Regions from separate parts of the Streptomyces sp. NPDC057249 genome, predicted to be linked through region 2. Evidence: riboswitches for the same ligand, from Rfam matches in the RefSeq annotation. Region 2 holds a riboswitch; each other region holds the start of a gene.
What was found. A riboswitch is a leader RNA that binds a small molecule or an ion and turns the genes downstream of it on or off. The one in region 2 is predicted to bind thiamine pyrophosphate.
Positions count from the first base shown of each region.

Region 1: it holds a riboswitch for thiamine pyrophosphate, as region 2 does, so the genes downstream of both, thiO (glycine oxidase ThiO) here and thiC (phosphomethylpyrimidine synthase ThiC) in region 2, are expected to answer to the same signal.
Region 3: it holds a riboswitch for thiamine pyrophosphate, as region 2 does, so the genes downstream of both, ACFUJY_RS19985 (thiamine ABC transporter substrate binding subunit) here and thiC (phosphomethylpyrimidine synthase ThiC) in region 2, are expected to answer to the same signal.

Region 1 covers NZ_JBHUXS010000006.1:340,416-350,958, reverse strand. Annotated here, with positions in the region: gene ACFUJY_RS14410 (deoxyribonuclease IV) at 1-499, opposite strand, end outside; gene pknB (Stk1 family PASTA domain-containing Ser/Thr kinase) at 538-2,478, opposite strand; gene ACFUJY_RS14400 (thiazole synthase) at 2,567-3,361, opposite strand; gene thiS (sulfur carrier protein ThiS) at 3,364-3,582, opposite strand; gene thiO (glycine oxidase ThiO) at 3,579-4,754, opposite strand; TPP riboswitch at 4,752-4,863, opposite strand; gene ACFUJY_RS14385 (NAD(P)/FAD-dependent oxidoreductase) at 4,944-6,197, shown strand; gene ACFUJY_RS14380 (Rv2175c family DNA-binding protein) at 6,248-6,613, shown strand; gene thiE (thiamine phosphate synthase) at 6,719-7,372, shown strand; gene metF (methylenetetrahydrofolate reductase [NAD(P)H]) at 7,512-8,429, shown strand; gene ACFUJY_RS14365 (hypothetical protein) at 8,480-9,346, shown strand; gene ACFUJY_RS14360 (phytoene desaturase family protein) at 9,375-10,543, opposite strand, start outside.
Region 2 covers NZ_JBHUXS010000001.1:574,655-585,197, forward strand. Annotated here, with positions in the region: gene ACFUJY_RS02755 (cupin domain-containing protein) at 1-108, shown strand, start outside; gene ACFUJY_RS02760 (DUF5326 family protein) at 238-453, shown strand; gene ACFUJY_RS02765 (IclR family transcriptional regulator) at 697-1,467, shown strand; gene ACFUJY_RS02770 (SsgA family sporulation/cell division regulator) at 1,569-2,006, shown strand; gene ACFUJY_RS02775 (YibE/F family protein) at 2,086-3,414, opposite strand; TPP riboswitch at 3,486-3,619, shown strand; gene thiC (phosphomethylpyrimidine synthase ThiC) at 3,612-5,405, shown strand; gene ACFUJY_RS02785 (hypothetical protein) at 5,460-6,272, opposite strand; gene ACFUJY_RS02790 (metallophosphoesterase) at 6,455-7,513, opposite strand; gene ACFUJY_RS02795 (LacI family DNA-binding transcriptional regulator) at 7,689-8,801, opposite strand; gene hisC (histidinol-phosphate transaminase) at 9,173-10,252, shown strand; gene ACFUJY_RS02805 (cytochrome ubiquinol oxidase subunit I) at 10,492-10,543, shown strand, end outside.
Region 3 covers NZ_JBHUXS010000010.1:79,244-89,786, reverse strand. Annotated here, with positions in the region: gene ACFUJY_RS20030 (TetR/AcrR family transcriptional regulator) at 1-110, shown strand, start outside; partial or broken gene ACFUJY_RS20025 (murein hydrolase activator EnvC family protein) at 170-673, opposite strand; gene rpsB (30S ribosomal protein S2) at 1,034-1,936, shown strand; gene tsf (translation elongation factor Ts) at 2,032-2,868, shown strand; gene pyrH (UMP kinase) at 3,025-3,801, shown strand; gene frr (ribosome recycling factor) at 3,959-4,516, shown strand; gene ACFUJY_RS20000 (phosphatidate cytidylyltransferase) at 4,516-5,607, shown strand; gene ACFUJY_RS19995 (hypothetical protein) at 5,673-6,200, opposite strand; gene rlmN (23S rRNA (adenine(2503)-C(2))-methyltransferase RlmN) at 6,318-7,424, shown strand; TPP riboswitch at 7,496-7,612, shown strand; gene ACFUJY_RS19985 (thiamine ABC transporter substrate binding subunit) at 7,697-8,806, shown strand; gene ACFUJY_RS19980 (ABC transporter permease) at 8,893-10,497, shown strand; gene ACFUJY_RS19975 (ABC transporter ATP-binding protein) at 10,501-10,543, shown strand, end outside.

The DNA of each region.
Region 1 (10,543 bases), on a different contig from region 2:
CGAGCTTCGGATGGGCGTCCAGCGCCTCGAAGTACGGGCCGAAGTCCCAGGTCCGCGAGCAGAGCGAGGAACCCTGGCCGGCGGTGGACTCCAGCAGCAGGAACGGGTCGTCCTCGTGCGTCAGCTCGTCCAGCAGCGGCAGCATCTGCGTCCGCACCTGCGCCAGCGCCTCCTCGCGGGGCCGCCCGCCGGTCGCCGACCCCGTGTGCACCACGACGCCGAGCGCCCCGATCCCGCGGGCGCGGCGCAGCGAGTGGCGCAGGGACTCCACGGACCGCTCCACCGTCGCCGGGGTGTGCGAACCGAAGTTGATCAGGTACGGGGCGTGTACGTACGCCGGTACGGACTCCGCGGCGCACTGCTCGCGGAACAGGGCGTCCTGCGCCGGATTCCCGGCCGGGGTGGCCCAGCCGCGCGGATTGGCGACGAAGACCTGGACGGCCTCGGCGCCCATCTCGCGGGCGTAGGGGAGGCCGACCTTGGCGAGGCCGCCGGCCACGGGGACGTGGCCGCCGACGGGGTTGCGCGTACGGATCTCTACAGTCCCTTGGTCTTGATGGTGATGACGCTGCCCTCGGGGGCCTGGTCGCCACCGTCCACGGACTGGCCGGCGACCTTGTCGCTGAAGGAGAGGAACCCGCGGTCGACCTTGACCTCGAAGCCCGCGGCCTTCAGCTCGTCCTCGGCGTCGTCCACGTCCTTGCCGACCACGTCCGGCACGTCGATCATGCGCGGCCCGGAGGAAATCGTCACCGTCACGGTGTCGCCCTCGGCCGCCTCGGCGCCCTCCTCCGGCGACTGGACGGCGACGTCGCCCTCCTCCTCCGGCGAGTGCACCCGGCCGGGCTTCACCTTCACCTTCAGGCCCTCCTCGGCCAGCGTGTCGGTGGCGTCCTCGACGGAGAGCCCGGTGACGTCCGGGACGTCGACGGGGCTGCCCTTGGAGACGACGATCGCCACCGCCGAGTCCGCGTGGCGCTCGGTGCCCGCCTCGGGGTCCGTACGCACCACCTCCCCGGCCGCCACGTCCTCGTCGAACTCCTTGGTGACCATGCCCGGGAGCAGGCCCGCCTCCTTCAGCCGCTGCTTGGCGTCGGCGAGCCGGTCGCCCGCGACATCGGGCACCTGGATGATCTCGGGGCCGCGCGAGACGACGAGCGAGACCGAGCCGTTGCCCCTGATCCGCGCGCCGGACTCGGGGTCGCTGCTGATCACCTTGCCCCGGTCGACGGTGTCGCTGAAGGCCCGCTCCACGCCCTTCAGCTCGAGGCCGGCGTCGGAGAGCCGCTTCCCGGCCGCCTTCTCGGTCTGGCCCAGCAGCGAGGGGACCTTCGTGAACTGCCCGGAGTTGATGTACCAGACACCGCCGCCGACGCCCAGGACGATGAGCACCGCCAGGACCGCCGCGATCAGCCCGCGCCGGGGGCCGGCGAGCGGCCCGGTCCGGCGGGGCGGCCGCGGGTGTCCCGGGGGCGCGGGCGGGGGCATCTCCAGCCGGCTGGTGTGGTGGGCGGTGCCCAGGTCCTTCGGCAGGACCCGGGGGATCACCGTCGTCCGCGCGTCGCTCCCGGCCGCCTCGGCGTCCGGACCGGGCTCCGGCCGGGCCTGCGGCGGTACGGCGTCGAGCTGCGCGTCCGTGAGCGCGGCGCGCGCCCGGCGGGCCCCGGCGAGCAGCCCCACCGCGTCGAACGGGCGGGCCTCCGGGTCCCGGGCGGTGGCGCTCGCCACCAGCGCGTCCAGCTCGGGCGCCAGACCCGGGACGGCGGCGGACGGCGGCGGCACGTCCTCGTGCAGATGCTGGTAGATGACCTGGGCGGGGGACTCCCCGTCACGCGGCTTGTCGCCGGTCAGCATCTCGTAGAGCACGACCCCGCAGGCATACACGTCGGCGCGGGTGTCCGCCGTGCCGTGCTCGATCTGCTCCGGGGCGAGGTACGAGACGGTGCCGAGGATCGTCCCGGTGGTGTTCGTCACCGCGTCCACGGCCCGGACCAGGCCGAAGTCGGCGACCTTGACCCGGCCGTCGTCCCCGATCAGCACGTTCTCCGGCTTCATGTCGCGGTGCACGAAGCCCGCCCGGTGCGCCGCGCCGAGGGCGGCGAGCACCGACTCCAGGATGTCCAGCGCGGCCCGCGGCCGGAGCGCGCCGCGCTCGGTCAGCACGTCGCGCAGCGTGCACCCGGCGACGTACTCCATGGCCAGGTAGACGTACTGGCCCTGGGCGCCCTGGTCGAAGACCCCGACCACGTTGGGGTGGGCGAGATGCGCCACCGACTTGGCCTCGCGGATGAAGCGCTCGACGAACGAGGCGTCGGTCGCCAGCGCCGGGTGCATCACCTTGAGGGCGAGCACCCGGTCGAGCCGCATGTCCATGGCCCGGTAGACCGTGGCCATGCCGCCCACGGCGATGCGGGCATCGACGCGGTAGCGGCCGTCGAGCAGCTGCCCGACGAGGGGGTCCTGGAGGGTCGTATCCACCATGCGAGTCTACGAGCCGCCGCGGACAGGCCCGCCGCGGCGGAGCGAACCCGGCGCAGGACTGCAGCCGAGCCGTGACAGGCGCGTGTCAGAACGCCGGCCGCTCCGGATCGAGCACCGCCCGTCCGGCGGCCGGCGACGACGCCTCCGCGAAGTGGCGGCGCGGGATGCGCCCGGCCCGGTACGCGAGCCGCCCGCCCGCCACCGCGTGCCGCATCGCGGCGGCCATCAGCTCCGGCTCCTGGGCCCGGGTCACCGCCGAGGCGAGCATCACCGCCGAGCACCCCAGCTCCATCGCGAGCGCCGCGTCCGACGCGGTCCCGGCGCCGGCGTCCAGGATCACCGGCACCCCGGCCCGCTCGGCGATCAGCTGGAAGTTGTGCGGGTTGCGGATGCCCAGGCCCGAGCCGATGGGGGAGCCGAGCGGCATGACCGCCGCGCACCCCACGTCCTCCAGCTTCCGGGCCAGGACCGGGTCGTCGTTGGTGTACGGCAGCACCGTGAACCCGTCGTCCACCAGGATCTCGGCGGCGTCCAGCAGCTCGACCGGGTCGGGCAGCAGGGTCCGCTCGTCCGCCACCACCTCCAGCTTGACCCAGTCCGTGCCCAGGGCCTCGCGGGCCAGCCGGGCGGTGAGCACGGCCTCCCCGGCGGTGTAGCAGCCGGCGGTGTTCGGCAGCACCCGGATGGACAGCTTCCGCAGCACGGAGAGCACCGAGCCCTGCACGGACGGGTCGAGGCGGCGCATCGCGACGGTGGTCAGCTCCGTGCCGGACGCGATCAGCGACCGCTCCAGCACGTCCAGGCTGGGCGCCCCGCCGGTGCCCATGATCAGCCGGGAGGTGAACCCGGTACCGCCGAGGGTGAACAGGTCGTCGGACACCGTCAGCCTCCCTGGACCGCGGTCAGGACCTCGACCCGGTCGCCGTCGGTGAGCGCGGCGGCGGACCACTGGCCGCGCGGCACCACGGTCTCGTTGAGCGCGGCGGCCACCCCCGTCGGCGCGTCGGTCAGCGTCGCGACCAGGGCGTCCAGGGTGGTGCCCGGCGCGACGGCGGCCGGTGCGCCGTTCACGGACACGGTGAGCGGGGTGGGCTCGGTCATGCGGGCTGCTCCTGGGGTGCGGGGGCCGGGGCGAACCGGCCGGGGGAGAAGGGGCGGGCCGCCTCGGGCAGCTCGCCGTCGGCCAGCAGCGACGCCATGGCGTCCCCGGTGGCGGGGGTGAGCAGCACGCCGTTGCGGCCGTGGCCGGTGGCGAGGTGGAGGCCGGGCAGTGCGGTGCGGCCGAGCAGCGGGGCGTTGTCGGGGGACGCGGGGCGCAGGCCCGCGCGGGTCTCGGTGAGCGGCAGCTCGGTGATGCCGGGCACCAGCTCGTGGGCGTCGCGCAGCAGCTCGTAGACCCCGCCCGCCGTGACGGTGGTGTCCCAGCCCATCTCCTCGGTGGTGGCGCCGACGACCAGCTCACCGTTCTCGCGCGGCACGAGATAGACGTGGCTGCCCCGGACCACCGCGCGCACGGTGCGCGAGAGGAAGGGGGCGTACGCCGGGGGCACGGTCAGGCGCAGCACCTGGCCCTTGACCGGGCGCACCGGTGGCAGGACGCGGGCGGGCACCCCGGCGAGCCGGCCGCTGAGGCTGCCCCCGGCCAGGACGACCTGGCCGGCGGCCACCTCCGTACCGTCGTCGAGCACGGCCCCCGCGGCCCGGTCCGCGACCACGGACAGGCGGTCGGCGCGGCGGCGGTGGAAGACCACGCCGGCCCGTTCGCACGCGGTGAGCAGCGCGGCGGCGAGGCGGCGCGGGTCGACCTGGTGGTCGCCGTCCACCCGGAGGCCGCCGCGGACGCCCGGGGCGAGCATCGGTTCCAGGCGGCGGCACTCGCGCCCGGTCAGCCACTCCGACTCCAGGCCCGAGCGGCGTTGCAGCTCGTGGAGTTCGCGCAGATGGGCGCGGTCGTCGGCGTCGAGCGCGACGGCCAGGGTGCCGCAGGCGCGGAAGCCGATGTCCTGCCCGCTCGCCTCCTCCAGCTCGGCCGTGAACGACGGGTAGCGCCGGGCGGAAAAGAGGTTGAGCCCGAGCAGCGTCTCCTCGCCGTAGTGCAGTTCGGTGACGGCGGCCAGCATCCCGGCCGCCACCCGGGCCGCTCCGCCGCCCGGCTCGGGGTCGGCGAGCGCGGTGGACAGGCCGAGCCGCGCGGCCCGCCAGGCGGTCACCAGACCGATGACTCCGCCCCCGATGACGAGGACGTCGGACCCTTCGGTGGGATGGGTGCGCATGGGCGTCCAGCCCCTCCCTTCGCCGGCATGACCCGGATCAGGTTCGTACGGTCGGAGGCCGCCAGCCTCCCTCTCAGCCCGGTGCGCCCGGGCTCCCGCGTGTCTTACGGGGCCACCCTAAACCCCGTCCCCCCGGGGCCGGACGGGGCGCCCTTTCCTGACGCTCGGTCAGCTACGTAAGGTGGGCGGGTGAGCGAGCAGCAGAGGGCAGAGCGGACGGAACGCCGGGTCGTCGTCGCGGGCGCGGGCATGGCGGGTGTGCAGACCGCCGTCGCCCTGCGGGAACAGGGCTTCGCCGGACCCGTCACGCTGATCGGCGCCGAACCCCACCAGCCCTACGACCGGCCCCCGCTGTCCAAGGCGGTGCTGCTCGGCAAGGCCGAGGAGTCCGCCTTCGACATCGACTTCGAGGCGCTGGGCATCGCCCTGCGGCTGGGCTGCGAGGTCACCGGGGTGCGCGCCGGCGACCACGAGCTGGACACCTCCCAGGGCCCGGTCCCCTACGACGTCCTGGTCCTCGCCACCGGTGCCGAACCCGTCGCCCTGCCCGGCTCCGACGGCGTCCCCGGCGTCCATCTGCTGCGCACCCTGGACGACGCGGCCCGGCTGCGGCCCGTCCTGGAAGCGGGGCACCCGGTCGTGGTCGTCGGGGCCGGCTGGATCGGCGCCGAGTTCGCCACCGCCGCCCGCGCCGCCGGCTGCGAGGTCACCGTCGTGGAGGCCGCGGACCGCCCCCTGGCCGGCGCCCTGCCCGCCGAGGTCGCCGCCCCGATGGCCGCCTGGTACGAGGAGAGCGGCGCCCGGCTCCTCACCGGCGCCCGGGTCGCCCGCGTCGAGCCCGGCACGGTGGTCCTCGCCGACGGGCGCACCCTCCCGGCCGGCGCGGTCGTCGTCGGCATCGGCGCCCGCCCCGCCACCGGCTGGCTCGCCGGCTCCGGCATCGCGCTCGGGCCGGAGGGCTCGGTGACCGCCGACGCCGCGCTGCGCACCTCGCTGCCCGATGTGTACGCGGTCGGCGACTGCGCCTCCTTCCCCTCGGCCCGCTACGGCACCCGGCTGGTCGTCCACCACTGGGACAACGCCCTCCAGGGGCCCAGGACCGCCGCCGCCCACATCGCCGCCGGCGGGGACGCGGCGGACGTCCCGCCCTACGACCCGGTGCCCTACTTCTGGTCCGAGCAGTTCGGCCGGTTCGTGCAGTACGCCGGACACCACGCGGACGCGGACACCCTGCTGTGGCGCGGCGATCCGGCCGGGCCCGCCTGGTCGGTGTGCTGGCTGCGCGACGGCGCCCTGGTCGCGGTGCTCGCGGTCGGCCGCCCGCGCGACCTGGCCCAGGGGCGCCGGCTCGTCGAGGCGGGGGCCCGGCTCGACGCGGAGCGGGCCGCGGACCCCTCCGTCCCGCTGAAGTCGGCGGTTCTGCCGCAACGGCCCGGGACCTGAAGGGCCGAGTCCGGGTTTCGGCTGTCAGTCCGGGATGGCAGGCTTGTCCCGTGACCGAGATTGACGCAAAGATCGATGCTCTCGTCCCTGCCTGGCTCCACCTGCCCGACATCGCGGAAATGCTCGATGTCGAGGTGACGCGTGTGCGGCAGCTGGTCAAGGAGGGCCAGCTCATCGCCGTACGCCGTGGGGAGAACCGGGCGCTTCAGGTGCCCGCCGCCTTCATCGACGGCGACAAGGTGGTCAAGGGCCTCTCCGGGACCCTGACGCTCCTGAAGGACGACGGCTTCTCCGACGAGGAGATGCTCGAATGGCTCTTCACCCCCGACCCGACCCTGCCCGGCACCCCCGCGCAGGCACTGAGTGAGAATCGCGGCACGGAGGTGAAGCGCCGCGCCCAGGCGCTCGCCGTCTGAACCGACCGGGGAAGCGGGCCGCACCGCGCGAGCGGGCGGCCCGCTTCCCCGCGCCCGCACCACCGATCCACCGTCAGCACCGTCTTCCCCGGGGGGAACCGCACCATGTCCACGCCTCGCGCGCAGCTCTCCGACGCCCGGCTCTACCTGTGCACGGACGCGCGCAGGCGTCAGGGCGACCTGCCCGACTTCCTCGACGCGGTCCTCGCCGGCGGGGTGGACATCGTCCAGCTCCGCGACAAGGGCATGGAGGCCGGGGAGGAACTCGACCACCTCGCGGTCCTCGCGGACGCCTGCAAGCGGCACGGCAAGCTCCTCGCCGTCAACGACCGGGCCGACGTGGCCCACGCCATCGGCTCCGACGTGCTGCACCTCGGCCAGGGCGACCTGCCGGTGCCGGCGGCCCGCGCGATCATCGGCGCCGAGCCGGTCGTCGGCCGTTCCACGCACGCCGAGGCCGAGGTCGACGCCGCCGTCACCGAGCCCGGCGTGGACTACTTCTGCACCGGTCCCTGCTGGCCCACCCCGACCAAGCCCGGCCGCCACGCCCCCGGCCTGGACCTCGTCCGCTACGCCGCCTCGCTCGCCCCCGCCCGCCCCTGGTTCGCCATCGGGGGCATCGACGCGGACAACCTCGACCAGGTGCTGGACGCCGGTGCCCGCCGGATCGTCGTGGTGCGGGCCCTCACCGAGGCGTCCGACCCCGGCGAGGCCGCCGCCGAGCTGGCACGACGGGTCCGCGAGCGCGCCGGAGCCTGACCCGGGACGGCCGCTTCCGGGCGCCGGCCCGGAACCGGTCTGGGACGCATCTGTCCGAAGGATGGACAAGAATCAGTCAATTCCGGCAAATGACTCCGGTTCTGTTGGGAGCCCGTCCCGCCCTGGTTAACCTGCCCGTATGGCCCTTGGCACACCTTCCACCAGGACAGATCGCGCGCGCACGGTGCGTGAGATGCTCGCGACCGGCGAGACCTCGTACTCGTTCGAGTTCTGGGCGCCCAAGACCGAGAAGGGCGAGCGCAACCTGTGGAACGCGCTGCGCCGGGTCGAGGCCGTCGCGCCGAGCTTCGTCTCGGTGACGTACGGCGCCGGCGGCTCCACCCGCGCCGGGACGGTGAAGGCCACCCAGGACATCGCCGCCGAGTCCACGCTCACCCCCGTCGCCCACCTCACGGCCGTCGACCACTCGGTCGCCGAACTGCGCAACATGGTCGGCCAGTACGCGGACGCCGGCATCCGGAACATCCTCGCCGTGCGCGGTGACCCGCCGGGCGACCCGATGGGCCCCTGGGTCGAGCACCCGCAGGGCGTGAAGTACGCGGCGGACCTGGTCCGGCTGATCAAGGAGGCCGGCGACTTCTGCGTGGGCGTCGCGGCGTTCCCCGAGCGGCACCCGCGCTCCGACGACTGGGACACCGACGTCCGCCACTTCGTGGACAAGTGCCGCGCGGGCGCCGACTACGCGATCACGCAGATGTTCTTCGACCCCGAGGCATATCTCCGGATGCGTGACCGGGTGGTCGCGGCCGGTTGCGAGACACCGATCATCCCCGAGGTCATGCCGGTCACCAGCGTCCGGCAATTGGAGCGATTCCCCCAGCTCAGCAACGCGACGATGCCGGACGAGCTGAAAGACACCATCCTCGCCGCCAAGGACGACCCCGCCGCTGTACGCTCCATTGGCATCGACTTCGCAACGCGGTTCTGCGCGAAGCTGCTCTCCGAGGGTGTGCCCGGACTGCACTTCATCACGCTGAACAACTCGACTGCGACGCTCGAGATCCACGAGAATCTCGGACTGCACAAGCAGTCGTGACCGGCCGTACCCGCCACCACCCGGGGCGGTGGCCGTAGAAGGGGGCGGGCATGGGCTGGACGGTCCTCTACATCGCGTTCGGCGTCGTCGCGCTGTGGCTGCTCGGCGAGGTGCTGCTGCAGTACAAGGCCCGGCTGCGCTGGCGCCTCCTCGCCTTCACCGGCTTCCTCGGTGTGGTGATCGGCGTCCTGATGCCGTCCGTGCCCGTCATCGCCCTCGGCGCGGTCGCCTTCGCCACCGGCCAGACGTACGTCACGCTCTCGTTCCGCAAGGGCTTCTCCACCGGCTGGGCCATAGGGGGCAAGCCCGGTGAGAGCCGCCGCCGGCGCGGCGCGGCCGAACGCAGGCCCACGCTGGAGGTCTCGGACCTGGAGGTGGAGTACGAGGGCGGCGCCCCCGACGCCCCGCCCGTCCCGCAGTCCGCTCCTGCCCCCGCCGCCGTCTACGCGACCGAACCGATGCCCGAGGACACCGGGCAGTACGGCGTCTACACCGATCCCGTGCCGCCCCGCCCGGCCCAGGAGCCCCAGGCCGCGCAGGGCCACGACGCGTACGACCCCTACGGCTACCCGGCCCACCAGCCCCAGGGCCAGGACACCTACGCCGGGGCCGGGCAGTACGACTACGGCACCGACCCGCAGAGCTACGCCGCCTACTCCGACCCGTACATCGGCACCACCGCGAGCACCCCGCAGTACGGCACGTACGACGGCTACGGGAACTACGACGGCTACGGCGACGGCCGGCAGTACGCCGATCCGTACGCGCAGGGCGACGGCTACGGCTCGGAGACCCCGCCGGGCGGCGTCTGGGTGCCGCAGCAGCGCGAGGGCGAGCAGCACCCGCAGCAGCCCGCCGCCCCGGCCCCGTACCCGAACGGCTACGACACCGGCCACGACGAGCAATACCGCTACTGACGGCGCCCGCCGCCGGTCCCCGCCCCGCTCATCGCGAGCCGCGGAACCCCTCCCCCTCCACCACGGTCCCCGCGACCAGCGCCCCGGACATGCCGGCGTGCGCGAGCCCGCCGCCCGGATGGGACCAGCCGCCGGCCAGCAACAGGCCCGGCAGCCGGGTCCGGTTGGCGGGGTGCAGGAACGCGCCCCCGGCACCGCCCAGCGCCGGCGGCGGCACGGCACCGCCCTCGGCGCCCGTGTCCGACGCGGTCTCGGCGGGCGTCCGCACCCGCGTCCCCAGCACCCGCTCCCGCAGGCCCGGCACCGCGGCGCCCGCCGCCTCGGTCAGCGTCTCCGCGAACCGGGCCCGCAGCGCCTCGTCCGTCCAGTCCACCCGGCCGTGCGGGGCCACCGTCGCCACCAGCGTCACCGCCTCGTGCTCCGCGTCGGGACGGGTCGACGGGTCGTCGGGGCGCAGCACGGTCACCGTGGGGTGCGCGGCGATCCGGCCCCCGAACACCGCCTCGCGCTCGGCCGCCGAGTCCGCCGGGTGCACCACGGTCCGGTGCACGGCGTCCGCGGGCCGGCCGCCGCGCAGCGACAGCATCACCACGAACCGGCCGCTCGCGCCCGCCCCGTCCGCACGCACCGTCACATCCCCGTCCGCCCACAGCTCCTGACCCGGCGCCAGACCGGGCCACGGCCGGGCACCGAGCACCACGTGGGCGGCCTCCGCGACCGTCCCGTCCGCCAGCTCCACGCCCGCCGCGCGGCCGTCCTCCGCCACGACCCCGGCCACCTCGGCGCCGAAGACGAACTCCACCTTCCGGGCCAGGCACCGCTCGTACACCGCCCGGGCCAGCTCCCGCATGCCGCCGCCCACGTACCAGGTGCCGAACGTCTCCTCCATGTACGGCAGGAGGGCCGCGCCCGCCGGGGCGCGCGAGGGGTCCAGGCCGTACCCGAGGGCGTATCCGTCGAGGAGGGCCGCCAGCCGGGGGTCGGTCAGCTCCCAGGCGCCGATCTCCGCCACCGTCCCGGCCCGCCGCGCCGGGCGCAGCAGCCGCCGGTGCTCCTCGGCCGGATACGGGTCGCGGCCCAGCACCTGCCAGTCGGTGCGCAGCGGCTCCTCCAGGAGCGGCCGGCGCGAGCGGTCCCAGGCGTCCCTGGCCCGGTCAAGGAAGGCCCCCCACCGCGCGCCCGCCGCGCCGCCGAGGG
Region 2 (10,543 bases):
GTGGGGAGAGGGAGCGTCGTGTACGTACCCGCCGGAACGGCCCACAAGTTCCACCACATCACCGAGGACCTGCGCGTGATGGTGGTCTTCTCGCCGCCCGAGGGGTGAGTCCGCGGCCGGGGCGTCCCAGGGTTCCCTAAGGGATCGATCAGGGGAGGACAAGGGCTTCCCGGGGTCCGGCGGCCGTCCTTCGCCTCTAGCATCGAAGCAGGAACTCACAGAGACGAGGTAAGGACGATGGCCGTGCGGGAGATATTCGCTGGGATGCCCTGGTGGGTGAAGTGGATCGCGGTGCCCGTGCTCGCGATCGTCGTGTTCGGTGGTCTGATCGCCAGCCTGGTCGCGTTCGTGGTCGGTCTGCTCTTCAAGATCCTGATCTTCGTGATCCTGGTCGGCGGACTCGTCTTCGTCGTACGGAAGTTCATGTCGTCGTCCTCCGGAAACGGCTGGTGACCGCACGCCCGACGGGGGATTAGCCCAGCTGAGCTAAGGGAAACGGGAATCGGCACCCGGTCACAGGGCGGCCGATACAGTGACAGTCCTCTGCCACCACCTGGGAAAACACCGTAAGTCACCACCCCGACCAGTGGTTTGTACGGGATCATCCGGCCTCCGGACCCCCAGGTCCGCGGCAGACCTGTGGGGGCGGCCCCCACGGGCGGGCTGACCGCCCGTCACCACGCCTGGGGGTGACCGTTGACCACGGCATCGAGTACGGCTGTTCCGACGCTCATCGGGTCGGTGCAGCGGGCGCTGAGGCTGCTGGAGGCCGTGGGCACCCATCGCGACGGGGCTCCGGCCAAACAGCTCGCGAGGGAAGCGGGGCTTCCCCTCCCCACCGCCTACCACCTGTTGCGGACCCTGACCCACGAGGGGTATCTGCGCCGGGAGAACGGCGTCTTCCACTTCGGTGCAGCCGCCGAACGGCTGATGGGCGACCGCGCCGCCCAGAACCGTCGCAGCGTGATGGCCCGTTCGCTGGGCCGCTGGCGGGACATCGTGGGGGCCCCGGTGTACTGCGCCATCTACCGTGAGGGTGAGATCGAACTCCTCGCCGTGGCGGACACCCCCGAGCGGCCGGCGGTCGACGAGTGGGCGGCGTTCCGCGAGACCGGGCACGCGCACGCGATCGGCCAGTGCCTGCTGAGCCGGCTCGACGAGAAGGCCCGCGAGGACCACCTGGACCGGCATCCGGTGCGCCCGCTGACCCGGTACTCGGTGCGCGACCGTGCGGCGTTCCTGACCCGGCTGCGGTCGCTGGAGCGTACGGAACCGGTCATCGAGCGTCAGGAGTACGCGCTCGGGACCGTCTGCGCGGCCATCCCGATCACGGCCGGATTCACCGCTGCCGCGATGGCCATTTCGGTCCCCCTCCACGAGGAAGAACGGTTGCTGCCCGCAGTCGAACGACTACGCGGTGAAGTGTCGAGCCTCTTGCGTTCGTTCGTGTTCTCTATCAGTATCTGAAAAATCACTCCTTGTGATCTGCTATCGCGTGCACCACGATGGCGTCAATAGGGCCATGGGGGATCATTCCTGGCCAGATTCATCTACTGCGGGGTTGAACGATGCGCGAGTCGGTTCAAGCTGAGGTCATGATGAGCTTCCTCGTCTCCGAGGAGCTCTCATTCCGTATCCCGGTGGAGCTCCGGTACGAAGTGTGCGATCCGTACGCGATCCGGATGACCTTCCATCTGCCCGGCGACGCCCCCGTCACCTGGGCCTTCGGCCGCGAGCTGCTGCTCGACGGCCTCAACAGCCCCAGTGGTGACGGCGATGTACACATCGCGCCGACCGAGCCGGAGGGGCTGTGCGATGTCCACATCCGGCTGCAGGTGGGCGCCGACCGTGCGCTCTTCCGGGCAGGCACGGCACCTCTTGTCGCCTTCCTCGACCGAACGGACAAGCTGGTGCCCCTCGGACAGGAGTGCACGCTGGGTGACTTCGACGGCAATCTGGAGGAGGCGCTGGGGCGCATTCTGGCCGAAGAGCAGAACGCGGGCTGAAGCGGCCCGCGGCCCGGTGGGCGTCTTGCCACTCGAACACGGCGCCTGCCGATCGGGTGAATCACGCTGTGTGGTCCGGTCACGACCGCGCCCGCCTTCGCCGTCCCCGGCCGCTCCGCACGGGTGCCGAAGCCCCGGCTTCCGCGCCGACCCCCGTGCGGTCCGCGGAGACGACCAGCGCCGCGAGGGCTGTCGTCACCGGCACGGAGGCGATCAGCCCGATCGAGCCGACGAGGGTGCGCACGATCTCTTCCGCCACCAGCTCGCTGTTGGCGACCGTTCCCACACTGCTCTGCGCGACCGTGAACAGCAGCAGGAGGGGCAGCGCGGCGCCCGCATAGGCGAGCACCAAGGTGTTGACCACGGAAGCGATGTGGTCGCGGCCGATCCTGATCCCTGCCCGGTAGAGCTGCTTCGCACTCATGCCGGGGTTCGCCTGGCGCAGCTCCCAGACCGCCGAGGTCTGGGTGACCGTGACGTCGTCGAGCACTCCCAGGGAGCCGATGATGACGCCGGCCAGCAGCAGTCCGCTCATGTCGATGTGCGGATACAGGCCGTGGATGAGGCCGGTGCTGTCGTCGGTGTTCCCGCTCAGGCTCGCCCAGCCGATGAAGAGCGAGCCGAGCAGCCCGATCAGGAGCAGTGAGATCAGGGTGCCGATGACGGCGACGGAGGTGCGGGCGGTCGGCCCGTGGCAGAGGTAGAGCGCGATCAGCATGATCGCTCCGGCCCCGACGACCGCCACCAGCAGCGGATTCGAGCCCTGCAGTATGGCCGGAAGGATGAACAGGGTCAGCACGGCGAACGACAGGGCGAGCGCCATCAGGGCCATGACCCCGCGCATCCTGCCCACGAGGACCACCGCGAGGGCGAAGATCCCGGCCAGCAGATACAAGGGGAACTTCCGGTTCACGTCCGTCACGGAGTACTGGAGGTCATGGGGCGCGGCGGGGGCGTACGCCACCACCACCCCCTGGCCCTCCCTCAGCTGCCTCGGCGCGTCCGGCTGCACGACCTCGACGAACCGGCGTCCCGCGTCGGGACCGCTGGTGACCTCGACGGTGGCCTTCTTGCAGAGGGCACCGGACGCCGGCCGTCCCTCGGGGGGCCGGGTCTCGCCGTCGACGGGAAGCTGGGCGGCGTTCACGTCCTTGCAGTCGATCTTGACGACGCTCACCACCTTTCCCTGCTGGGTCTGCCGGTCGAAACCGACACCGGTCCGTTCGTGCGCCGGCGCGCCGCCCGGCCAGAGCGCCACGAGGCCGACGAGCACGGCGGTCGCGAAGGGGATCAGCACGGCGGCGATCACCTTGCGCAGATGGGTCGAGACGGGTGCGGCCGGGCCATGGCTGTGCGTGTGCGCGTGCTGATGGCCCTGCGGTTCCGGTTCGCGATGAGGGGACGTCACCGGCCGATCATCGCAAGAAGGGAGGGGGCCCTCTGTTCAGCTCGCCCGTCCGGGGGCTAGCGTGGTGGCACCTTTGCACACGCGGGAGCTCGGAGCACCGGGCTGAGAGGGCGCTGACCGCCGTACGACCGTACGGGAGACGCTGCGCCGACCGCCGAACCTGTTACCGGGTAATGCCGGCGTAGGGAGTAGGTCTCATGACCACATCGGACACACGCACGCCTGCCTCCCATCAGGGCGACGAGGCCGGGAAGTCCATCGGCTGGCACAAGGGATACGTCCAGGGGCCGCGCCCCGACATCCGGGTGCCGGTCCGTCAGGTGCACCTGACCAACGGCAAGGACGTGACCCTGTACGACACGTCCGGGCCGTACACCGACCCCGCGGCCGAGACCGACGTCCGGCGCGGTCTCGCACCGCTCCGGGAGAACTGGATCATTGCCCGCAGCGACACCGAGGAGTACGCGGGCCGCCCCGCCCGCCCCGAGGACGACGGGCTCAAGCACACCTCGCCGCGGGGTGGGCTGCGCAATCTGGACGCGGTGTTCCCCGGCCGGCCGCGCCGCCCGCGGCGGAGCCGGGACGGCCGGCCCGTCACCCAGCTCGCGTACGCCCGCAGGGGCGAGATCACCCCGGAGATGGAGTACGTCGCCGTCCGCGAGAACGTCGCGGCGGAAGTGGTGCGCGAGGAGATCGCGGCCGGGCGTGCCGTGCTGCCCGCCAACGTCAACCACCCGGAGACCGAGCCGATGATCATCGGCAAGCGGTTCCTGGTGAAGGTCAATGCCAACATCGGCAACTCCGCGGTGACGTCCTCCATCGAGGAGGAGGTGGACAAGATGACGTGGGCGACCCGGTGGGGCGCGGACACGGTCATGGACCTTTCCACCGGCCGCAACATCCACACCACCCGTGAGTGGGTTCTTCGCAATTCACCCGTACCGATCGGAACCGTCCCGCTCTACCAGGCCCTTGAGAAGGTCGACGGGCGGGCCGAGGAACTGACGTGGGAGATCTACAAGGACACCGTCGTCGAGCAGGCCGAGCAGGGCGTGGACTACATGACGGTGCACGCCGGCGTACGCCTGCCGTATGTGCCGCTGACCGCCCGGCGCAAGACCGGCATTGTCTCCCGGGGCGGTTCGATCATGGCGGCGTGGTGCCTGGCCCACCACAAGGAGTCGTTCCTGTACGAGCACTTCGAGGAGCTCTGCGAGATCCTCGCCGCGTACGACGTCACGTACTCATTGGGCGACGGGCTGCGCCCCGGGTCGATCGCGGACGCCAACGACGAGGCGCAGTTCGCCGAACTGCGCACGCTCGGCGAACTGAACGCGGTCGCCAAGCGGTTCGGCGTGCAGACCATGATCGAAGGGCCGGGACACGTCCCGATGCACAAGATCAAGGAGAACATCGACCTTCAGCAGGAGATCTGCGAGGAGGCGCCGTTCTACACGCTCGGCCCGCTGACCACCGACATCGCGCCGGCGTACGACCACATCACCTCGGGGATCGGCGCCGCGATGATCGCCTGGTGGGGAACGGCGATGCTCTGCTACGTGACGCCCAAGGAGCATCTGGGGCTGCCGAACCGGGACGATGTGAAAACCGGGGTCATCACGTACAAGATCGCGGCCCATGCCGCCGACCTGGCCAAGGGGCACCCGGGGGCGCAGGAGTGGGACGACGCGCTGTCCGACGCCCGGTTCGAGTTCCGCTGGGAGGACCAGTTCAATCTGGCGCTCGACCCGGACACGGCGCGGGAGTTCCACGACGAGACCCTGCCGGCGGAGCCCGCGAAGACGGCGCACTTCTGCTCGATGTGCGGTCCGAAGTTCTGTTCGATGAAGATCAGTCACAGCATCACCGAGCAGTTCGGTGGCGCGGACGGTACGGAGGCGACGGCCGAGGAGGTCGCCGAAGGGATGCTCCGCAAGTCGCGTGAGTTCGCGGCGGGCGGGAACCGCGTCTATCTGCCGCTGGCCGACTGACCCGGTACGGACCGGTCGCGCACGGCTCCGGCGCCTTCCGCCGGGGCCGTGGCGTCAGTCCGGTTCGTGCTCCGGGCCGCCGAAGTCGGGGCTGCTGAAGTCCGGGCTGCTGTACGTGGGCCGAGACGCTGCCGGCGGGCCCTCGCCCGGGCCGGCGAAGTCGGGCCTGCTGTAGCCGATCTTGGGGAGGCGGCCCGTCGGGCGGTGCGGGGCGGGGACCACGGGGCCGGTGGCGGGCTCGGCGAGGGCGTCGCGCAGGAAGGGCACGATGCCCCGCTCCAGCAGCGCCTGCCGCCAGGCGTCCTTGGCGAGGGCCACCTCGTCGGGCAGGCGTTCGCGGGCTTCCCGGGCCGACAGGGAGGTCGAGCCGTTGCGCAGGGCGGCGACGAGCAGACCGATGGCGGCGACGAGGATGGCGGCGGCCGTGGCGGCGGCGAAGAACCAGCCCGCGTCCACCATGGGGCCGGCGAACGCCGGTGGTGGGTCCAGCATCTTCAGGAGGTAGCCGACCAGCAGGAATATGACCGCCGCGGTGCCCGCCAGCATCGGCGCCAGGACGGTGACGACCGCTCCTATCCCGGCACCCGACTGGTCGAGGCCGTCCGGCGACGGGCCGGCAGCCGTGTCCCGCGAGGGGGCGCGTGCTTCGTCACGGGCCTTCACGTACTGCTCGTACTCTGCGGCGGCCGTGGCGGTGATCAGGGCGACGGCCGCCATCGCCATGGTGCGCAGCTGGGCGGCGTTGAGGCGTTCGCCGACGGCGGCCAGTTCCGGTCGTTCGTGTGCGTGACGCAGTGCGTCGTCGAGGAGCCGTTCGTACTCGGGCCGGTCCTCGGTCAGCAGGTGCGGAGCGCTGTTCATCTGCATCCCCCGATGCTCCGTCGGGCCTGTGTGCCCGCTGGGTCCGGGCAGTTCGGGCGGAGACGGAGGAGAGCCTGCTACTGATACGCCGATGGTAGAGCGCGCACGGCACGCGGTGACAGAGGGTTTCCGGAAATAGCCCCCGTCCTCGGCGTGGTCAGGCCGGGACGGGTCTTCCCCGCAGGGCGTCAGTCATGCAGGGGGAGTTGGACGACCAGTAGCTTTCCGGCCATGGTCACTCCGCCGTCCATGGCGATGGCGAGCCCGTCCGCGTACACGTGCGGGCCGTCGACCTGCGGTCCGGCACCGTCCTCGCCGTCCTCGGAGCCGACCTCGCCGGTCAGGTACGGGATGGGGCTGTGGCCATGGACGACGCGCCGGCCGCCGTAGGCCGCCATCAGCTCCTGCACGGCCTGGGCGCCCGACTCGTCGCGGAAGGCGAACCGCTTGGTGAGCTTGCGGAACAGGTCCCAGCACTCGTCGGCGTCGTTACGGGTGAGGATGGCGTGCACCGTGTCGTTGACGTCCTCGATGGTGGAGCCGTAGTCGAGGTACGCCGTCGTGTCCGAGTGCATCAGGAGGTGCCCGTCCTCCTCGACGACGGCGTCGAGCCGGGACATCCACTGGAGGTGGACGTCCTGAAGGCGCTCCATGTCCGTCTTCTGTCCGCCGTTGAGCAGCCAGGCGGCCTGGAAGGTGGCCGTTCCCGCGCCGGAGTTCACCGGGGTGTCGCTGAACCGCTTGGCGCCGATGAGCAGCAGCTCGTGGTTGCCCATCAGGGCTTTGCAGTAGCCGCCGGCGGCAGCCGCCTCGGCGGAGAGCCGCATGACGAGGTCGATGACGCCGATGCCGTCGGGGCCCCGGTCGGTGAAGTCGCCGAGGAACCAGAGGCGCGCGTTGCCCGCCGCCCAGTGGCCTTCGGAGTCGATCAGGCCCTGCTCGGCGAGGGCGGCGAGCAGCTCGTCCAGGTAGCCGTGGACGTCACCGACGACGTAGAGGGGGCCGAGGCCCGGGCCGGCCGCGGGGCGCGGTTCGGGCGCGGGCTGCGCCTGGGCGGGTTCGTCGACGCTGATGACGGGAAGATCCCGCGCCGTCGGGGTGTACCCGTCCGGCGTCCCGCCCTCGGGGAAGGCGTTCCCCGGATGCGGAGACGCGGGCGGCGCGGGGGACTGCGCATAGGGCGGCACGCGGAAGTCGCGCAACGTCGCCGTCCGCACCACGGGTTCCTGACCGGCCCCCTGTGTCATCGACCCCTCCACACCACCGTCGCGCCGCCGTACACCTGACGGGCCCTGCTGGTCGGGTTGGTCCGCGGTGTCGTGCGCCCATCATAGGAATGCAGATCGTGCTCTGGGACGCACCAGGGGTGGTGAATCCTTCCGCATGCCAGGTTCGTCGGTCGATTGGTCCCAATTGGGATGATCAGTCCCCTGCCGGAGAACGCGGCGCACTGACCGTGGTGCGGGGCGGGCGGCGTTGTGAGGACGTCCGGACGATGAGCTCCGTCGGCACCACCCGTTCCACCGGACCGTCCTGGTCGATGCCCTCGATGGCGTCGATGAGCAGCTGGACGACCGCTGTGCCGATGCGCCGCGGCTTCAGCGAGAGCGTCGTGATCGGAGGCTCGGTCGTCGCGTACACCGTGGATTCGCTGCAGCAGACGAGGAGCAGGTCCTCCGGGACGCGCAGGCCGTAGCGGCGGGCGGCCGCCAGCAGGTCGGTGCCGTTGGGGTCGAAGAGCCCGTAGACGGCGTCGGGGCGGTCCGGACGGGCCAGCAGCCGGTCGGCGGCCACCGCTCCCGCGCACGGGTCGTGGGCGGGGTAGGACTCGTAGACCGGGTCCTGGCCCACCCGCTCGCACCAGTGCAGGTAGGCGGTGGTGGAGAGCCGGGTGTACGTGTCCGTGGTGGTGCCGGTGAGCAGTCCGATACGGCGGGCTCCGGCTGCGGCGAGATGGTCGAGGAGGTCGAGCACGGCGGCCCGGTGGTCGTTGTCCACCCAGGCGGTGACGGGCAGCGACCCGGCGGGGCGGCCGTCGGAGACGACGGGCAGCCCCTGGCGGACCAGTTCGGAGACGACCGGGTCCTGGTCGGACGGATCGATGACGACGGTGCCGTCGAGCGCCACGTTGGACCAGACGTCGTGGCGCGATGTGGCCGGCAGGATGACCAGGGCGTAGCCGCGGGCCAGTGCCGCCGAGGTGGCGGCTCTCGCCATTTCCGCGAAGTACGCGAACTCGGTGAAGGTGAAAGGTTCATCCCCGTACGTCGTCACGGTCAGGCCGATGAGGCCGGACTTGCCGGTACGGAGCGTGCGGGCCGCCGCGGAAGGGCGATAGCCCAGGCGCTCTGCGACCTCGCGGACATGGCGGCGGGTGGCGTCCGGGAGCCTGCCCTTGCCGTTGAGCGCGTCGGAGACGGTCGTGATGGAGACGCCGGCCGCGGCGGCCACATCCCGGATTCCGGCACGTCCCTGCCTGCCGCCGCGCCGGGGGGTCTCCGTCCGGCTCACCTGGTGCTTCCCTGCTGCTGTCATGGCGAGCCGATATTAGGGGTCGGGCGGGGAATTGGTCCGGTCGCATATGCACGCGTTGACAGGCACGTTTCTGCAAGGTCATCGGGCCGCAAACGCCTTATGAAGCAAGGCTGTTGGTGGGGTGCACCGTCATGTGTCATGCGTCCGGCCGGATGCACCTGCCGAGGGGGCGAGGTCTCGGGGAGGTCTCAACTCACCTTTTCGAGGGACGCGCGCCACGGAGTGAGCCACCAGCGCGCGCCACTCACGGTCACGCTCCCCCTCATTCCGGGTCTCACCGGACGAATCCGCTGTCCACCCGTTCGCAGCGGCGCCCAATCCTCATATGGTGAGCAGTATTGATGTGTACGGATGGCCGAGGAGGACCTGCGGTGAGCGAGACGAGCCCCAAGCTGCGTGCCGAGCTGGACGGTGTTCCCGCCTATGTGCCGGGCAAACCGGCATCGGCGGACGGACCGGCCGCTTTCAAGCTGTCCTCCAACGAGAACCCGTATCCGCCGCTGCCGGGAGTGATGGAGAGTGCGCTCGCAGCCGCTGAGCACTTCAACCGCTACCCGGACATGGCCTGCACGGGCCTGATGAACGAGCTGGCCGACCGCTTCGGTGTGCCCGTGTCGCATCTGGCCACCGGCACCGGTTCGGTCGGCGTGGCGCAGCAGCTGCTGCAGGCCACCTCGGGCCCGGGCGACGAGGTGATCTACGCCTGGCGCTCCTTCGAGGCGTACCCGATCATCACGCAGGTCAGCGGTGCGACCTCGGTCAAGGTGCCGCTGACCGACGGTGACGTGCACGACCTGGACGCGATGGCGGACGCGATCACCGACCGGACCCGGCTGATCTTCGTCTGCAACCCGAACAACCCGACCGGCACCGTCGTGCGCAGGGCCGAGCTGGAACGATTCCTCGACCGGGTTCCCAGTGATGTGCTCGTGGTGCTGGACGAGGCGTACAAGGAGTTCATCCGGGACACCGAGGTCCCCGACGGCATCGAGATCTACCGGGACCGCCCCAATGTGGCGGTGCTGCGGACGTTCTCCAAGGCGTACGGGCTCGCCGGGCTGCGGGTCGGCTTCGCGGTGGCCCATGAGCCGGTGGCCGCCGCCCTGCGCAAGACGGCGGTGCCGTTCGGCGTCAGCCAGCTCGCCCAGGACGCGGCGGTTGCCTCGCTGCGCGCCGAGGACGAGCTGCTCGGCCGGGTCGGCTCGCTGGTGTGCGAGCGGGACCGGGTCTCCGAGGCCCTGGCGCGGCAGGGCTGGACGGTGCCCGGGTCCCAGGCGAATTTCGTCTGGCTGCGGCTCGGTGAGCGCACCCTGGACTTCGCGGCGGCCTGCGAGAAGGCCGGGGTGGTGGTCCGGCCGTTCGCGGGTGAGGGCGTGCGCGTGACGATCGGCGAGAGTGAGGCGAACGACCTGTTCCTGAAGGTGACGGAGTCGTTCCGCCAGGAGCTGTGACCGGGCACCGTCCGGCAGCCGGGCCCCGTATCTCGTGAGAGGTGCGGGGCCCTTTCGTATGCCCGGCGCGGGGCCGGCGGGCGAAGGGGACCCCCCGGGCGAAAGCCTCGAAAGCGTGTGCGCCATAATTGCTTGTGAATGTGAACGCGTTCACAAGCGTGTCCTGCTTCCTCCCGTGATCCCTCGGATTTCACGGACAAATCGCCGTTGCGGCGGCGGTGACGTAAGGAGAAGACGACGTGGAGCTAGCTCTGGCGCCGGAGACCCTGGCGCGATGGCAGTTCGGTACGA
Region 3 (10,543 bases), on a different contig from region 2:
CCGCCGTCCGGCGCATCGAGCTGACCGTCGCGGAGGAGCCCGGCGTCATCGCCGATACCGCCGTCGCCATGATCCTCGACGGCGTCCGGGGCGCCGGCACCCGCGACTGACCCCACCGCGACGCCCGACGCCACGGCGCGGCGAGCGCCACCAGCAGGGCGGACCCGAGGGCCCCGTGCGGGGCCGGTGCCCCCGCCCCCGGCGGCTCCGGCACCCCGTACACCGGCAGCAGGCGGGACGGGCCGCGCCGCAGCAGTGACGGTGGCAGCAGCGACAGCGGGTCCAGATAGGCGTCCCCCCGGCGCAGCCCCCAGTGCAGGCAGCCCGCCGCGCAGTGCGACGGCCCCGCCTCCAGCACCGCCACCACCTGCCCCGCCGCCACCTCGTCGCCCTCCGTGACCAGCGGGCGCACCGGCTCGTAGGTGGTCCGCAGCGGTGGGTCGCCGGTCCCCGCGAGCTCGACGGAGACCACCCCGCGCCCGGCGACCGCCCCGGCGAACGAGACCCGGCCCGCAGCGGCGGCCAGCACCTCGGTGCCCGGCGCGGCGGCCAGGTCCACACCCCGGTGGCCCGGCCCGTAGGGCCCGGCGGGCGGTTCCCATCCCCGTACCACCGCGGGACGCCCGGCCAGCGGCCAGACACGTTCGCCGGTGCCCGCCGCCGCGGCGGCGCCCGGCCAAGCGCCCCACGCCGCCAGCGCGGCGAGCACGACGGCCCAGGGCAGCCGCCACCGCGCCCCTTCGCTTGTGATTCGCATGGCACCACCGTCCCCCGGGCCCCGCCCGCGTGGGGATCACGAGCCGGATCTGTGGACTACCAGCCGGTTGTGGACAGCGCCGTCACCCGGGACCCGGACGGTCCCGTACACTTCTTCTGGCGACCCGGGTCACCGGGTCGACTTCGCACGCCCCGCCACCACCCGTTCAGCGGAGGTGGCCGCGCCCCTCGGTCCCTTGCGGCACGGCGCGCCGGGGCGTCAGGCGCGGCGGTAATCCTGCTGCCGCGGCAACCGAGAAAACCAAGGAGTACGGCCATGGCCGTCGTCACGATGCGGGAGCTGCTGGAAAGCGGCGTCCACTTCGGTCACCAGACCCGTCGCTGGAACCCGAAGATGAAGCGCTTCATCTTCACCGAGCGCAACGGCATCTACATCATCGACCTGCTCCAGTCGCTGTCGTACATCGACCGCGCCTACGAGTTCGTCAAGGAGACCGTCGCGCACGGCGGCTCCATCATGTTCGTGGGTACGAAGAAGCAGGCCCAGGAGGCCATCGCCGAGCAGGCGACGCGCGTCGGCATGCCGTACGTCAACCAGCGCTGGCTCGGTGGCATGCTCACCAACTTCTCCACCGTCTACAAGCGCCTTCAGCGCCTGAAGGAGCTGGAGCTCATCGACTTCGAGGACGTGGCCGCCTCCGGCCTCACCAAGAAGGAGCTCCTGGTCCTCTCCCGCGAGAAGGCCAAGCTGGAGAAGACCCTCGGTGGTATCCGCGAGATGCAGAAGGTGCCGAGCGCCGTCTGGGTCGTCGACACCAAGAAGGAGCACATCGCCGTCGGTGAGGCGCGCAAGCTCCACATCCCGGTCGTCGCGATCCTCGACACCAACTGCGACCCCGACGAGGTCGACTACAAGATTCCGGGCAACGACGACGCGATCCGCTCCGTCACCCTGCTCACCCGCGTGATCGCCGACGCCGTCGCCGAGGGCCTCATCGCCCGCTCCGGCGCCGCCACCGGCGACTCGAAGCCGGGCGAGAAGGCCGCCGGCGAGCCCCTCGCCGAGTGGGAGCGCGACCTGCTCGAGGGCGACAAGAAGGCCGACGCCGAGGTCCAGTCCTCCGTCGAGACCGAGAAGGACGCCGCCGCCGACGCGGAGCCGGCCGCCATCGCCGCCGAGCAGGCCGAGGCCCCGGCCGCGGACGCCGAGCAGGCCTGACACCCGTCACGGCTGAAGACGGCGGGGACGGTGCACCGGCACCGCCCCGCCGTCCACCCGTAGATCTTTCAGACTTCGAGAGAGAACACAGACTCATGGCGAACTACACCGCCGCTGACGTCAAGAAGCTCCGCGAGCTCACCGGCGCCGGCATGATGGACTGCAAGAAGGCGCTCGACGAGGCCGACGGCAACGTCGACGCCGCCGTCGAGGCGCTCCGCATCAAGGGCCAGAAGGGCGTCGCCAAGCGCGAGGGCCGTTCCGCCGAGAACGGCGCCGTCGTCTCCCTCGTCTCCGAGGACAAGACCTCCGGCGTCCTCGTCGAGCTGAAGTGCGAGACCGACTTCGTCGCCAAGGGCGACAAGTTCCAGGCCGTCGCCAACGCCCTTGCCGCGCACGTCGCCGCGACCTCCCCGGCCGACATCGAGGCGCTCCTCGCCTCCGAGATCGAGCCCGGCAAGACCGTCCAGGCGTACGTGGACGAGGCCAACGCCAACCTCGGCGAGAAGATCGTCCTGGACCGCTTCGCGCAGTTCCAGGGTGCCTTCGTCTCGGTCTACATGCACCGCACCATGCCCGACCTGCCCCCGCAGATCGGCGTGATGGTCGAGCTGGACAAGGCCGACGCCGACCTGGCCAAGGGCCTCGCCCAGCACATCGCCGCCTTCGCGCCGAAGTACCTCTCCCGCGAGGACGTCCCGGCCGAGGTCGTCGAGGCCGAGCGCCGCGTCGCCGAGGAGACCACCCGCGCCGAGGGCAAGCCCGAGGCCGCCCTCCCGAAGATCGTCGAGGGTCGCGTCAACGGCTTCTTCAAGGAGGCCACCCTCCTGGGCCAGCCGTACGCGCTGGACAACAAGAAGTCGGTCCAGAAGGTTCTGGACGAGGCCGGTGTCACCCTGAAGCGCTTCACGCGTATCAAGGTCGGCATCTGAGTCCGTCCGCGTAAAACGGCGGACCCGGTAGGGTCTGGTGCAGTCGACGGCCGCACACCGCCGTACGACCGCAGATCTGACGAGGAGGCCATTGCCGCAAGGGACACCAGACCCACCGGCAATGGCCTTCTTCGTATGTGCACGAGGAGAATCCCCATGAACAAGGGCGCGGACGCCGCCAAAGACGACGACAAGCGCGAGGACGGCAAGGTGCCCGGACGCTTCATGCTGAAGCTGTCCGGGGAGGCGTTCGCCGGCGGCGGGGGTCTCGGTGTCGACCCCGACGTCGTGCACGCCATCGCCCGCGAGATCGCGGCAGTCGTCCGGGACGGCGCGGAGATCGCGGTCGTCATCGGCGGCGGCAACTTCTTCCGCGGCGCCGAGCTCCAGCAGCGGGGCATGGACCGGGCGCGCTCCGACTACATGGGCATGCTCGGCACCGTGATGAACTGCCTCGCCCTCCAGGACTTCCTGGAGAAGGAGGGCATCGACTCCCGCGTCCAGACCGCCATCACCATGGGCCAGGTCGCGGAGCCGTACATCCCGCTGCGCGCCGTGCGGCACCTGGAGAAGGGCCGCGTCGTGATCTTCGGCGCGGGCATGGGCATGCCCTACTTCTCCACCGACACCACCGCCGCCCAGCGCGCCCTGGAGATCGACGCCGAGGCGCTGCTCATGGGGAAGAACGGCGTGGACGGGGTCTACGACTCCGACCCGAAGACCAACCCCGCCGCGGTCAAGTTCGACGCGCTGGAGTACAGCGAGGTGCTCGCCCGCGACCTCAAGGTCGCCGACGCCACCGCCATCACGCTCTGCCGTGACAACGAGCTGCCGATCCTCGTCTTCGAGCTCACCACCGCGGGCAATATCGCCCGCGCCGTCAAGGGTGAGAAGATCGGCACGCTCGTGAGCGACCAGGACACCCGCGCCTGACCATGGGCGCGTCCACCGGTGAGGCCCGGTGGGACAGGGGCGCGGGACCGCCCCGGAAGATGGACAACGGCCTGCCGGTCGGACACCGTGCAGGTGAGGACGCGACGCAGGACCCGCCGGGCCCGCCGGGCCCGTTCACAACACGCAGGAGCACGTGGTGATCGAAGAAACCCTCCTCGAGGCCGAGGAGAAGATGGAGAAGGCCGTCGTCGTCGCGAAAGAGGACTTCGCCGCGATCCGTACCGGCCGTGCGCACCCGGCGATGTTCAACAAGATCGTCGCCGACTACTACGGTGCGCCGACCCCGATCAACCAGCTGGCCTCGTTCTCGGTGCCCGAGCCCCGTATGGCCGTCGTGACGCCGTTCGACAAGACCGCGCTGCGCAACATCGAGCAGGCCATCCGCGACTCGGACCTCGGCGTCAACCCGAGCAACGACGGCAACATCATCCGGGTCAACTTCCCCGAGCTGACCGAGGAGCGTCGCCGCGACTACATCAAGGTCGCGAAGACCAAGGCCGAGGACTCCAAGATCTCGATCCGCGCCGTCCGCCGCAAGGCCAAGGAAGCGCTCGACAAGCTGGTCAAGGACAAGGAGTCCGGCGAGGACGAGGTGCGCCGCGCCGAGAAGGAGCTCGACGACACCACCGCGAAGTACGTCGCGCAGGTGGACGAGCTGCTGAAGCACAAGGAAGCCGAGCTGCTCGAAGTCTGATGAACGACTCTTCCTGGGGCGCTCCGCAGGGCGCCGGCCACCGGGTCGCGCCGGAGATGCAGGGTGCTGCGGCGGGTCCTGCCTACGATGTGCACGACGCCCAGCAGACTCGGCCCATGCCCATCGTGCCGGACGTTCCCGACGCAGGTAGAGACGCTGAAGACCGTGATCACCGGAACCAGGGGGCCGGACGCCTGAGCGGCGGCCCCCTGTTCCGCGACGAGAAGCCGCAGGAGCCCATGCCGACCGCGCCGCCGCCCCAGCCCCCGCAGAAGAAGCGCGCGGGCCGGGACCTGGGAGCCGCCATAGGGGTCGGCCTGGGGCTCGGCGCCCTGGTCGTCGTCTCGCTCTTCGTCGTCAAGGCGGTCTTCGTCGGCGTGATCGTGCTCGCCGTCGTCGTCGGGCTCTGGGAGCTCACCTCCCGCCTGGAGGAGCGCAAGGGCATCAAGGCGCCCCTCGTGCCGCTCGCCGTCGGCGGTGCCGCGATGGTCGTCGCGGGATACGCGCGCGGGGCCGAGGGCGCCTGGATCGCCATGGCCCTCACCGCCCTGGCGGTGCTCGTGTGGCGGATGGCCCAGCCGCCCGAGGACTACCTCAGGGACGTCACGGCGGGCATCTTTGCCGCGTTCTACGTGCCGTTCCTGGCCACCTTCGTCGCGCTGCTCCTGACCGCCGACGACGGCCCGCAGCGGGTGCTGACGTTCCTGCTGCTGACCGTGGTCAGCGACACGGGGGCGTACGCGGTCGGCTGGCGGTTCGGCAAGCACAAGCTGGCGCCGCGCATCAGCCCCGGCAAGACCCGCGAGGGCCTGTTCGGGGCGGTCGCCTTCGCCATGGTGGCCGGGGCGCTGTGCATGCAGTTCCTGGTCGACGACGGTTCCTGGTGGCAGGGGCTGCTGCTGGGCCTCGCGGTCGCGGCCAGCGCCACCCTGGGCGACCTGGGCGAGTCCATGATCAAGCGGGATCTCGGGATCAAGGACATGGGCACGCTGCTGCCCGGCCACGGCGGGATCATGGACCGGCTGGACTCGCTGCTGCCGACCGCCCCGGTGGTCTGGCTGCTCCTGGTGCTGTTCGTCGGTTCCGGCTGAGGCCGGCGTCCGCACATGGCTGAGGGGCCACCGCTCGCGAGCGGTGGCCCCTCAGCCATGTGGCGTCAGCCTTGTTCGCGCAGCGCCCTCCGCATGTCGCGGTAGAGGGTCAGCGCCCGGCGGCGGGTCCACAGGAGCCAGACACAGAACGCCGCCACGAAGACGGCGAAGAACAGGGAGTACCCGAGGGCCCCGCCGGTGAAGCCCAGGACGAGCAGACCGACCGCGATCAGGCCCATGGCGCCCAGCCAGTACGGCAGCCACCGCTCACCCCGCTCGATCTTCCCCAGCTGATCGTCGACGAGACGCCGCATCACGGCCCGTTCCCGCGGGTCGCGCGGCACCTCGTGGTGGCGGATCTTGCGCAGGAGGCCGGCGATGGCGCCCGGGGAGGCGCCCGTGACCCGGCTCATGCGCCGCCGCTGGAGAACGATGGCCACCATCGCGACGACGGTGAAAACGGCCCCCTGGACCAGCCACATGGCCGGGGGATCGTCGTGGCGTAACAGCGCGTTCAGGCCCACGCCGAGTCCGAAGACCAGCAGGCCCTGGCCGACCAGGCTGTCGTTGAACCAGTGCTTGACGGTGTGCACGGCATCTACCTCCTACGGCGGCTGCGGAACTCCCTGTGGTGGCCCGGTTACCCCGTAAGGTGCGCCTCACCGCGACGCACAGGGGCACCTCCGCGCGTCTGCGACACTGGAAGAACCATGCCTAAGCCCGGAGAACTCACTTTCGTCGCGCCCCGCGGAGCCAAGAAGCCGCCGCGGCACCTCGCCGACCTCACGCCCGCCGAGCGCAGGGAGGCCGTCGCCGCGATCGGCGAGAAGCCGTTCCGCGCCCAGCAGCTCTCGCAGCACTACTTCGCGCGGTACGCGCACGACCCGGCCGAGTGGACCAACATCCCGGCCGGCTCCCGGGACAAGCTCGCCGAGGCGATGTTCCCCGACCTGATGTCCGTCGTCCGGCACATCAGCTGCGACGACGACACCACCCGCAAGACCCTGTGGAAGCTGCACGACGGGACCCTGGTGGAGTCCGTCCTGATGCGCTACCCGGAGCGGGTCACGATGTGCATCTCCTCGCAGGCCGGCTGCGGGATGAACTGCCCGTTCTGCGCGACCGGGCAGGCCGGACTCGACCGCAACCTGTCGACCGCGGAGATCGTCCACCAGATCGTGGACGGCATGCGCGCGCTGCGCGACGGCGAGGTCCCCGGCGGGCCGGCCCGGCTCTCCAACATCGTGTTCATGGGTATGGGCGAGCCGCTGGCCAACTACAACCGCGTCGTCGGCGCGATCCGCCGGCTGACCGACCCCGAGCCCGACGGCCTCGGCCTCTCGCAGCGCGGGATCACCGTGTCGACCGTCGGCCTGGTCCCCGCCATGCTGAGGTTCGCCGACGAGGGCTTCAAGTGCCGCCTCGCGGTCTCGCTGCACGCCCCGGACGACGAGCTGCGCGACACCCTCGTGCCGGTGAACACCCGGTGGAAGGTGCGCGAGGTGCTGGACGCCGCGTGGGAGTACGCCGAGAAGTCCGGCCGCCGTATCTCCATCGAGTACGCCCTGATCCGCGACATCAACGACCAGGCGTGGCGGGGTGACCTGCTGGGCCGCCTCCTCAAGGGCAAGCGGGTGCACGTCAACCTCATCCCGCTGAACCCGACGCCCGGCTCCAAGTGGACCGCTTCGCGGCCGGAGGACGAGCGGGCGTTCGTGGAGGCCATCGCGAGCCACGGCGTGCCGGTCACCGTCCGCGACACCCGGGGCCAGGAGATCGACGGCGCCTGCGGACAGCTGGCGGCCTCCGAGCGCTGAGGGAGCGGGGTCCCGGACACCCGGGGCCCCGGCCGAAAACGGCCGTGTAGCCTGGGGCCGAAATCAACTGCATATTCCGACAGGGGAGCGCCACAGCGCTGAGAGTGCGGCACCGAGGACAGGTTGGCCGCAGACCCTCTGAACCTCGCCCGGGTCATTCCGGGTAGGAAGTTCGGACCATACTCAAGCTGTTGCGCCCTGCCCGCTTCCGGCTCCGGCCGGTGTGCGGGCGGGGCCGCGTCTCTTCCTGGTCACTCCAGGAGGAATCACACATGAGCACCACCCAGAAGGCCGCGGTCGCGGCCGTCGCCGCCGCGCTCGGCGTCACCGCGCTGGCCGGCTGCGGAAGTTCCGACGACCCGGCGTCCGGTTCCGGTTCCGGTTCCACCAAGGGGTCCGGTTCCAAGACCGTCACCCTGGTCAGCCACGACTCCTTCAACGCCTCCAAGGACGTCCTGAAGGAGTTCACCCGGGAGACCGGCTACACCGTCAAGGTCCTCGAGAGCGGGGACGCGGGCGCCGCCCTGAACCAGGAGATCCTGACCAAGGGCTCCCCGCGCGGCGACGTGTTCTTCGGCGTCGACAACACCCTGCTCTCGCGCGCCCTGGACAACGGCCTGTTCACCCCGTACGAGGCCAAGGGCCTGGACCGGGTCCCGGCCGATGTCCAGCTGGACGCGGACAAGCACCGGGTCACCCCGGTCGACACCGGCGACATCTGCGTCAACTACGACAAGAAGTACTTCGCCGACAAGAAGCTCGCACCGCCGAAGACCTTCGCCGACCTGGCGAAGCCCGCGTACAAGGACCTGCTGGTCACCGAGAACGCCGCGACCTCCTCGCCCGGCCTCGGCTTCCTCCTCGGCACCGTCGCCACCTTCGGCGAGGACGGCTACCAGGACTACTGGAAGAAGCTCAAGGACAACGGCGTCAAGGTCGTGGACGGCTGGGAGCAGGCGTACAACGAGGAGTTCTCCGGCTCGGCCGGCGGCAAGAAGGCCAAGGCCGACCGCCCGCTCGTCGTCAGTTACGCCTCCAGCCCGCCCGTCGAGGTGCTGTACGCGGACCCGCAGCCCAAGACCGCGCCGACCGGGGTCGCCACCGGGACGTGCTTCCGCCAGATCGAGTTCGCCGGTCTGCTGGACGGCGCGAAGAACGAGGCGGGCGGCAAGGCGCTGCTGGACTTCCTGATCGGGAAGAAGTTCCAGGAGGACATGCCGCTCACCATGTTCGTCAGCCCGGTCGCGAAGGACGCGAAGGTGCCCGAGCTCTTCACGAAGTTCGGTGCCACCGCCGACAAGCCGGCGACCGTCGCCCCGGACGCCATCGCCGAGAACCGTGAGCAGTGGGTCCAGTCGTGGTCCTCGCTCGTAGTGAAGTAGCGAAGACCCCCGTACGCGGCCCGGGCGCGCGCGGGAGGTCCGCACGCGCCCGGGCCCGGCGCGCGGCCGCGGTGCGGCTCGGCCTGATGGCCGTGCCCGTCGCGTTCTTCGCCCTGTTCTTCGCCTACCCGGTCGCCGCGATCGTGGGACGGGGGCTCAAGGCGGACGGCGTCTGGCAGTTCGGCCGGTTCGGCGAGGTGCTGGCCCGGCCGGAGATCCGGGACGTCCTCTGGTTCACGCTGTGGCAGGCGCTCGCCTCGACCGCGCTGACCCTGCTGATCGCGCTGCCCGGCGCGTATGTCTTCGCCCGGTTCGACTTCCCCGGCAAGCAGGTGCTGCGGGCCGTGGTCACCGTCCCGTTCGTGCTGCCGACCGTCGTCGTGGGCACCGCCTTCCTCGCGCTGCTCGGGCGGGGCGGGCTGCTGGACGAGCTGTGGGGCGTACGGCTCGACACCACCGTGTGGGCGATCCTGCTGGCCCACGTGTTCTTCAACTACGCGGTCGTCGTCCGCACCGTCGGAGGGCTCTGGGCGCAGCTCGACCCGCGCCAGGAAGAGGCCGCCCGGGTGCTCGGCGCGAGCCGGTTCACCGCCTGGCGGCGCGTCACGCTGCCCGCGCTCGCCCCGGCCGTGGCCGCCGCCGCCCTGATGGTCTTCCTCTTCACCTTCACCTCCTTCGGGGTCGTACAGATCCTCGGCGGCCCCGGCTTCTCCACGCTGGAGGTGGAGATCTACCGGCAGACCGCGCAGCTGCTCGCCCTGCCCACGGCCGCCGTGCTGACGCTCGTGCAGTTCGCCGCCGTCGGCGCGATCCTCGCCGTGCACGCCTGGACCGTACGCCGCAGGGAGCGCGCGCTGAAGCTGGTCGACCCGGCGACGACCGCGCGCAGGCCGCACGGGGCCGGGCAGTGGACCCTGCTCGCCGGGGTCCTGCTGAGCGTGCTGCTGCTGGTCCTGCTGCCGCTCGCGGTCCTCGTGGAACGCTCGCTGGGCGGCTCCGGCCTCGCCTACTACCGCGCGCTGACCTCGGCGGACGCCAACAGCGGTACGTTCCTGGTCGCGCCGGTCGAGGCCATCGGGAACTCGCTGCGCTACGCCCTCGTCGCGACCCTGATCGCCCTCGTCGTCGGCGGGCTCGCCGCCGCCGCGCTCACCCGGCGGGCGGGCCGGCTCGTCCGGGGCTTCGACGCGCTGCTGATGCTGCCGTTGGGGGTCTCCGCGGTCACCGTCGGCTTCGGCTTCCTGATCACCCTGGACAAGCCGCCGCTGGACCTCCGTACCTCCTGGATTCTGGTGCCGCTCGCCCAGGCACTGGTCGGGGTGCCCTTCGTCGTACGGACCATGCTGCCGGTGCTGCGGGCGGTGGACTCCCGGCTGCGCGAGGCGGCGGCGGTGCTCGGGGCCTCGCCCCTGCGGGCCTGGCGCGAGGTGGACTTCCCGCTCGTGCGGCGGGCGCTGCTGGTTGCCGCCGGGTTCGCGTTCGCCGTGTCGCTCGGGGAGTTCGGCGCGACAGTCTTCATCGCGCGGCCCGACAACCCGACGCTGCCGGTGGCCGTGGCCCGGCTGCTCGGCCGGTCCGGCGACCTGAACTACGGCCAGGCCATGGCCCTCAGCACCATCCTGATGCTCGTGTGCGCGGTCTCGCTGCTGCTGCTCGAACGCATCCGCACCGACCGATCCGGGGAGTTCTGAACGATGCTGACGCTCGAATCGGCCACCGTCCGCTTCGGCGACCGGG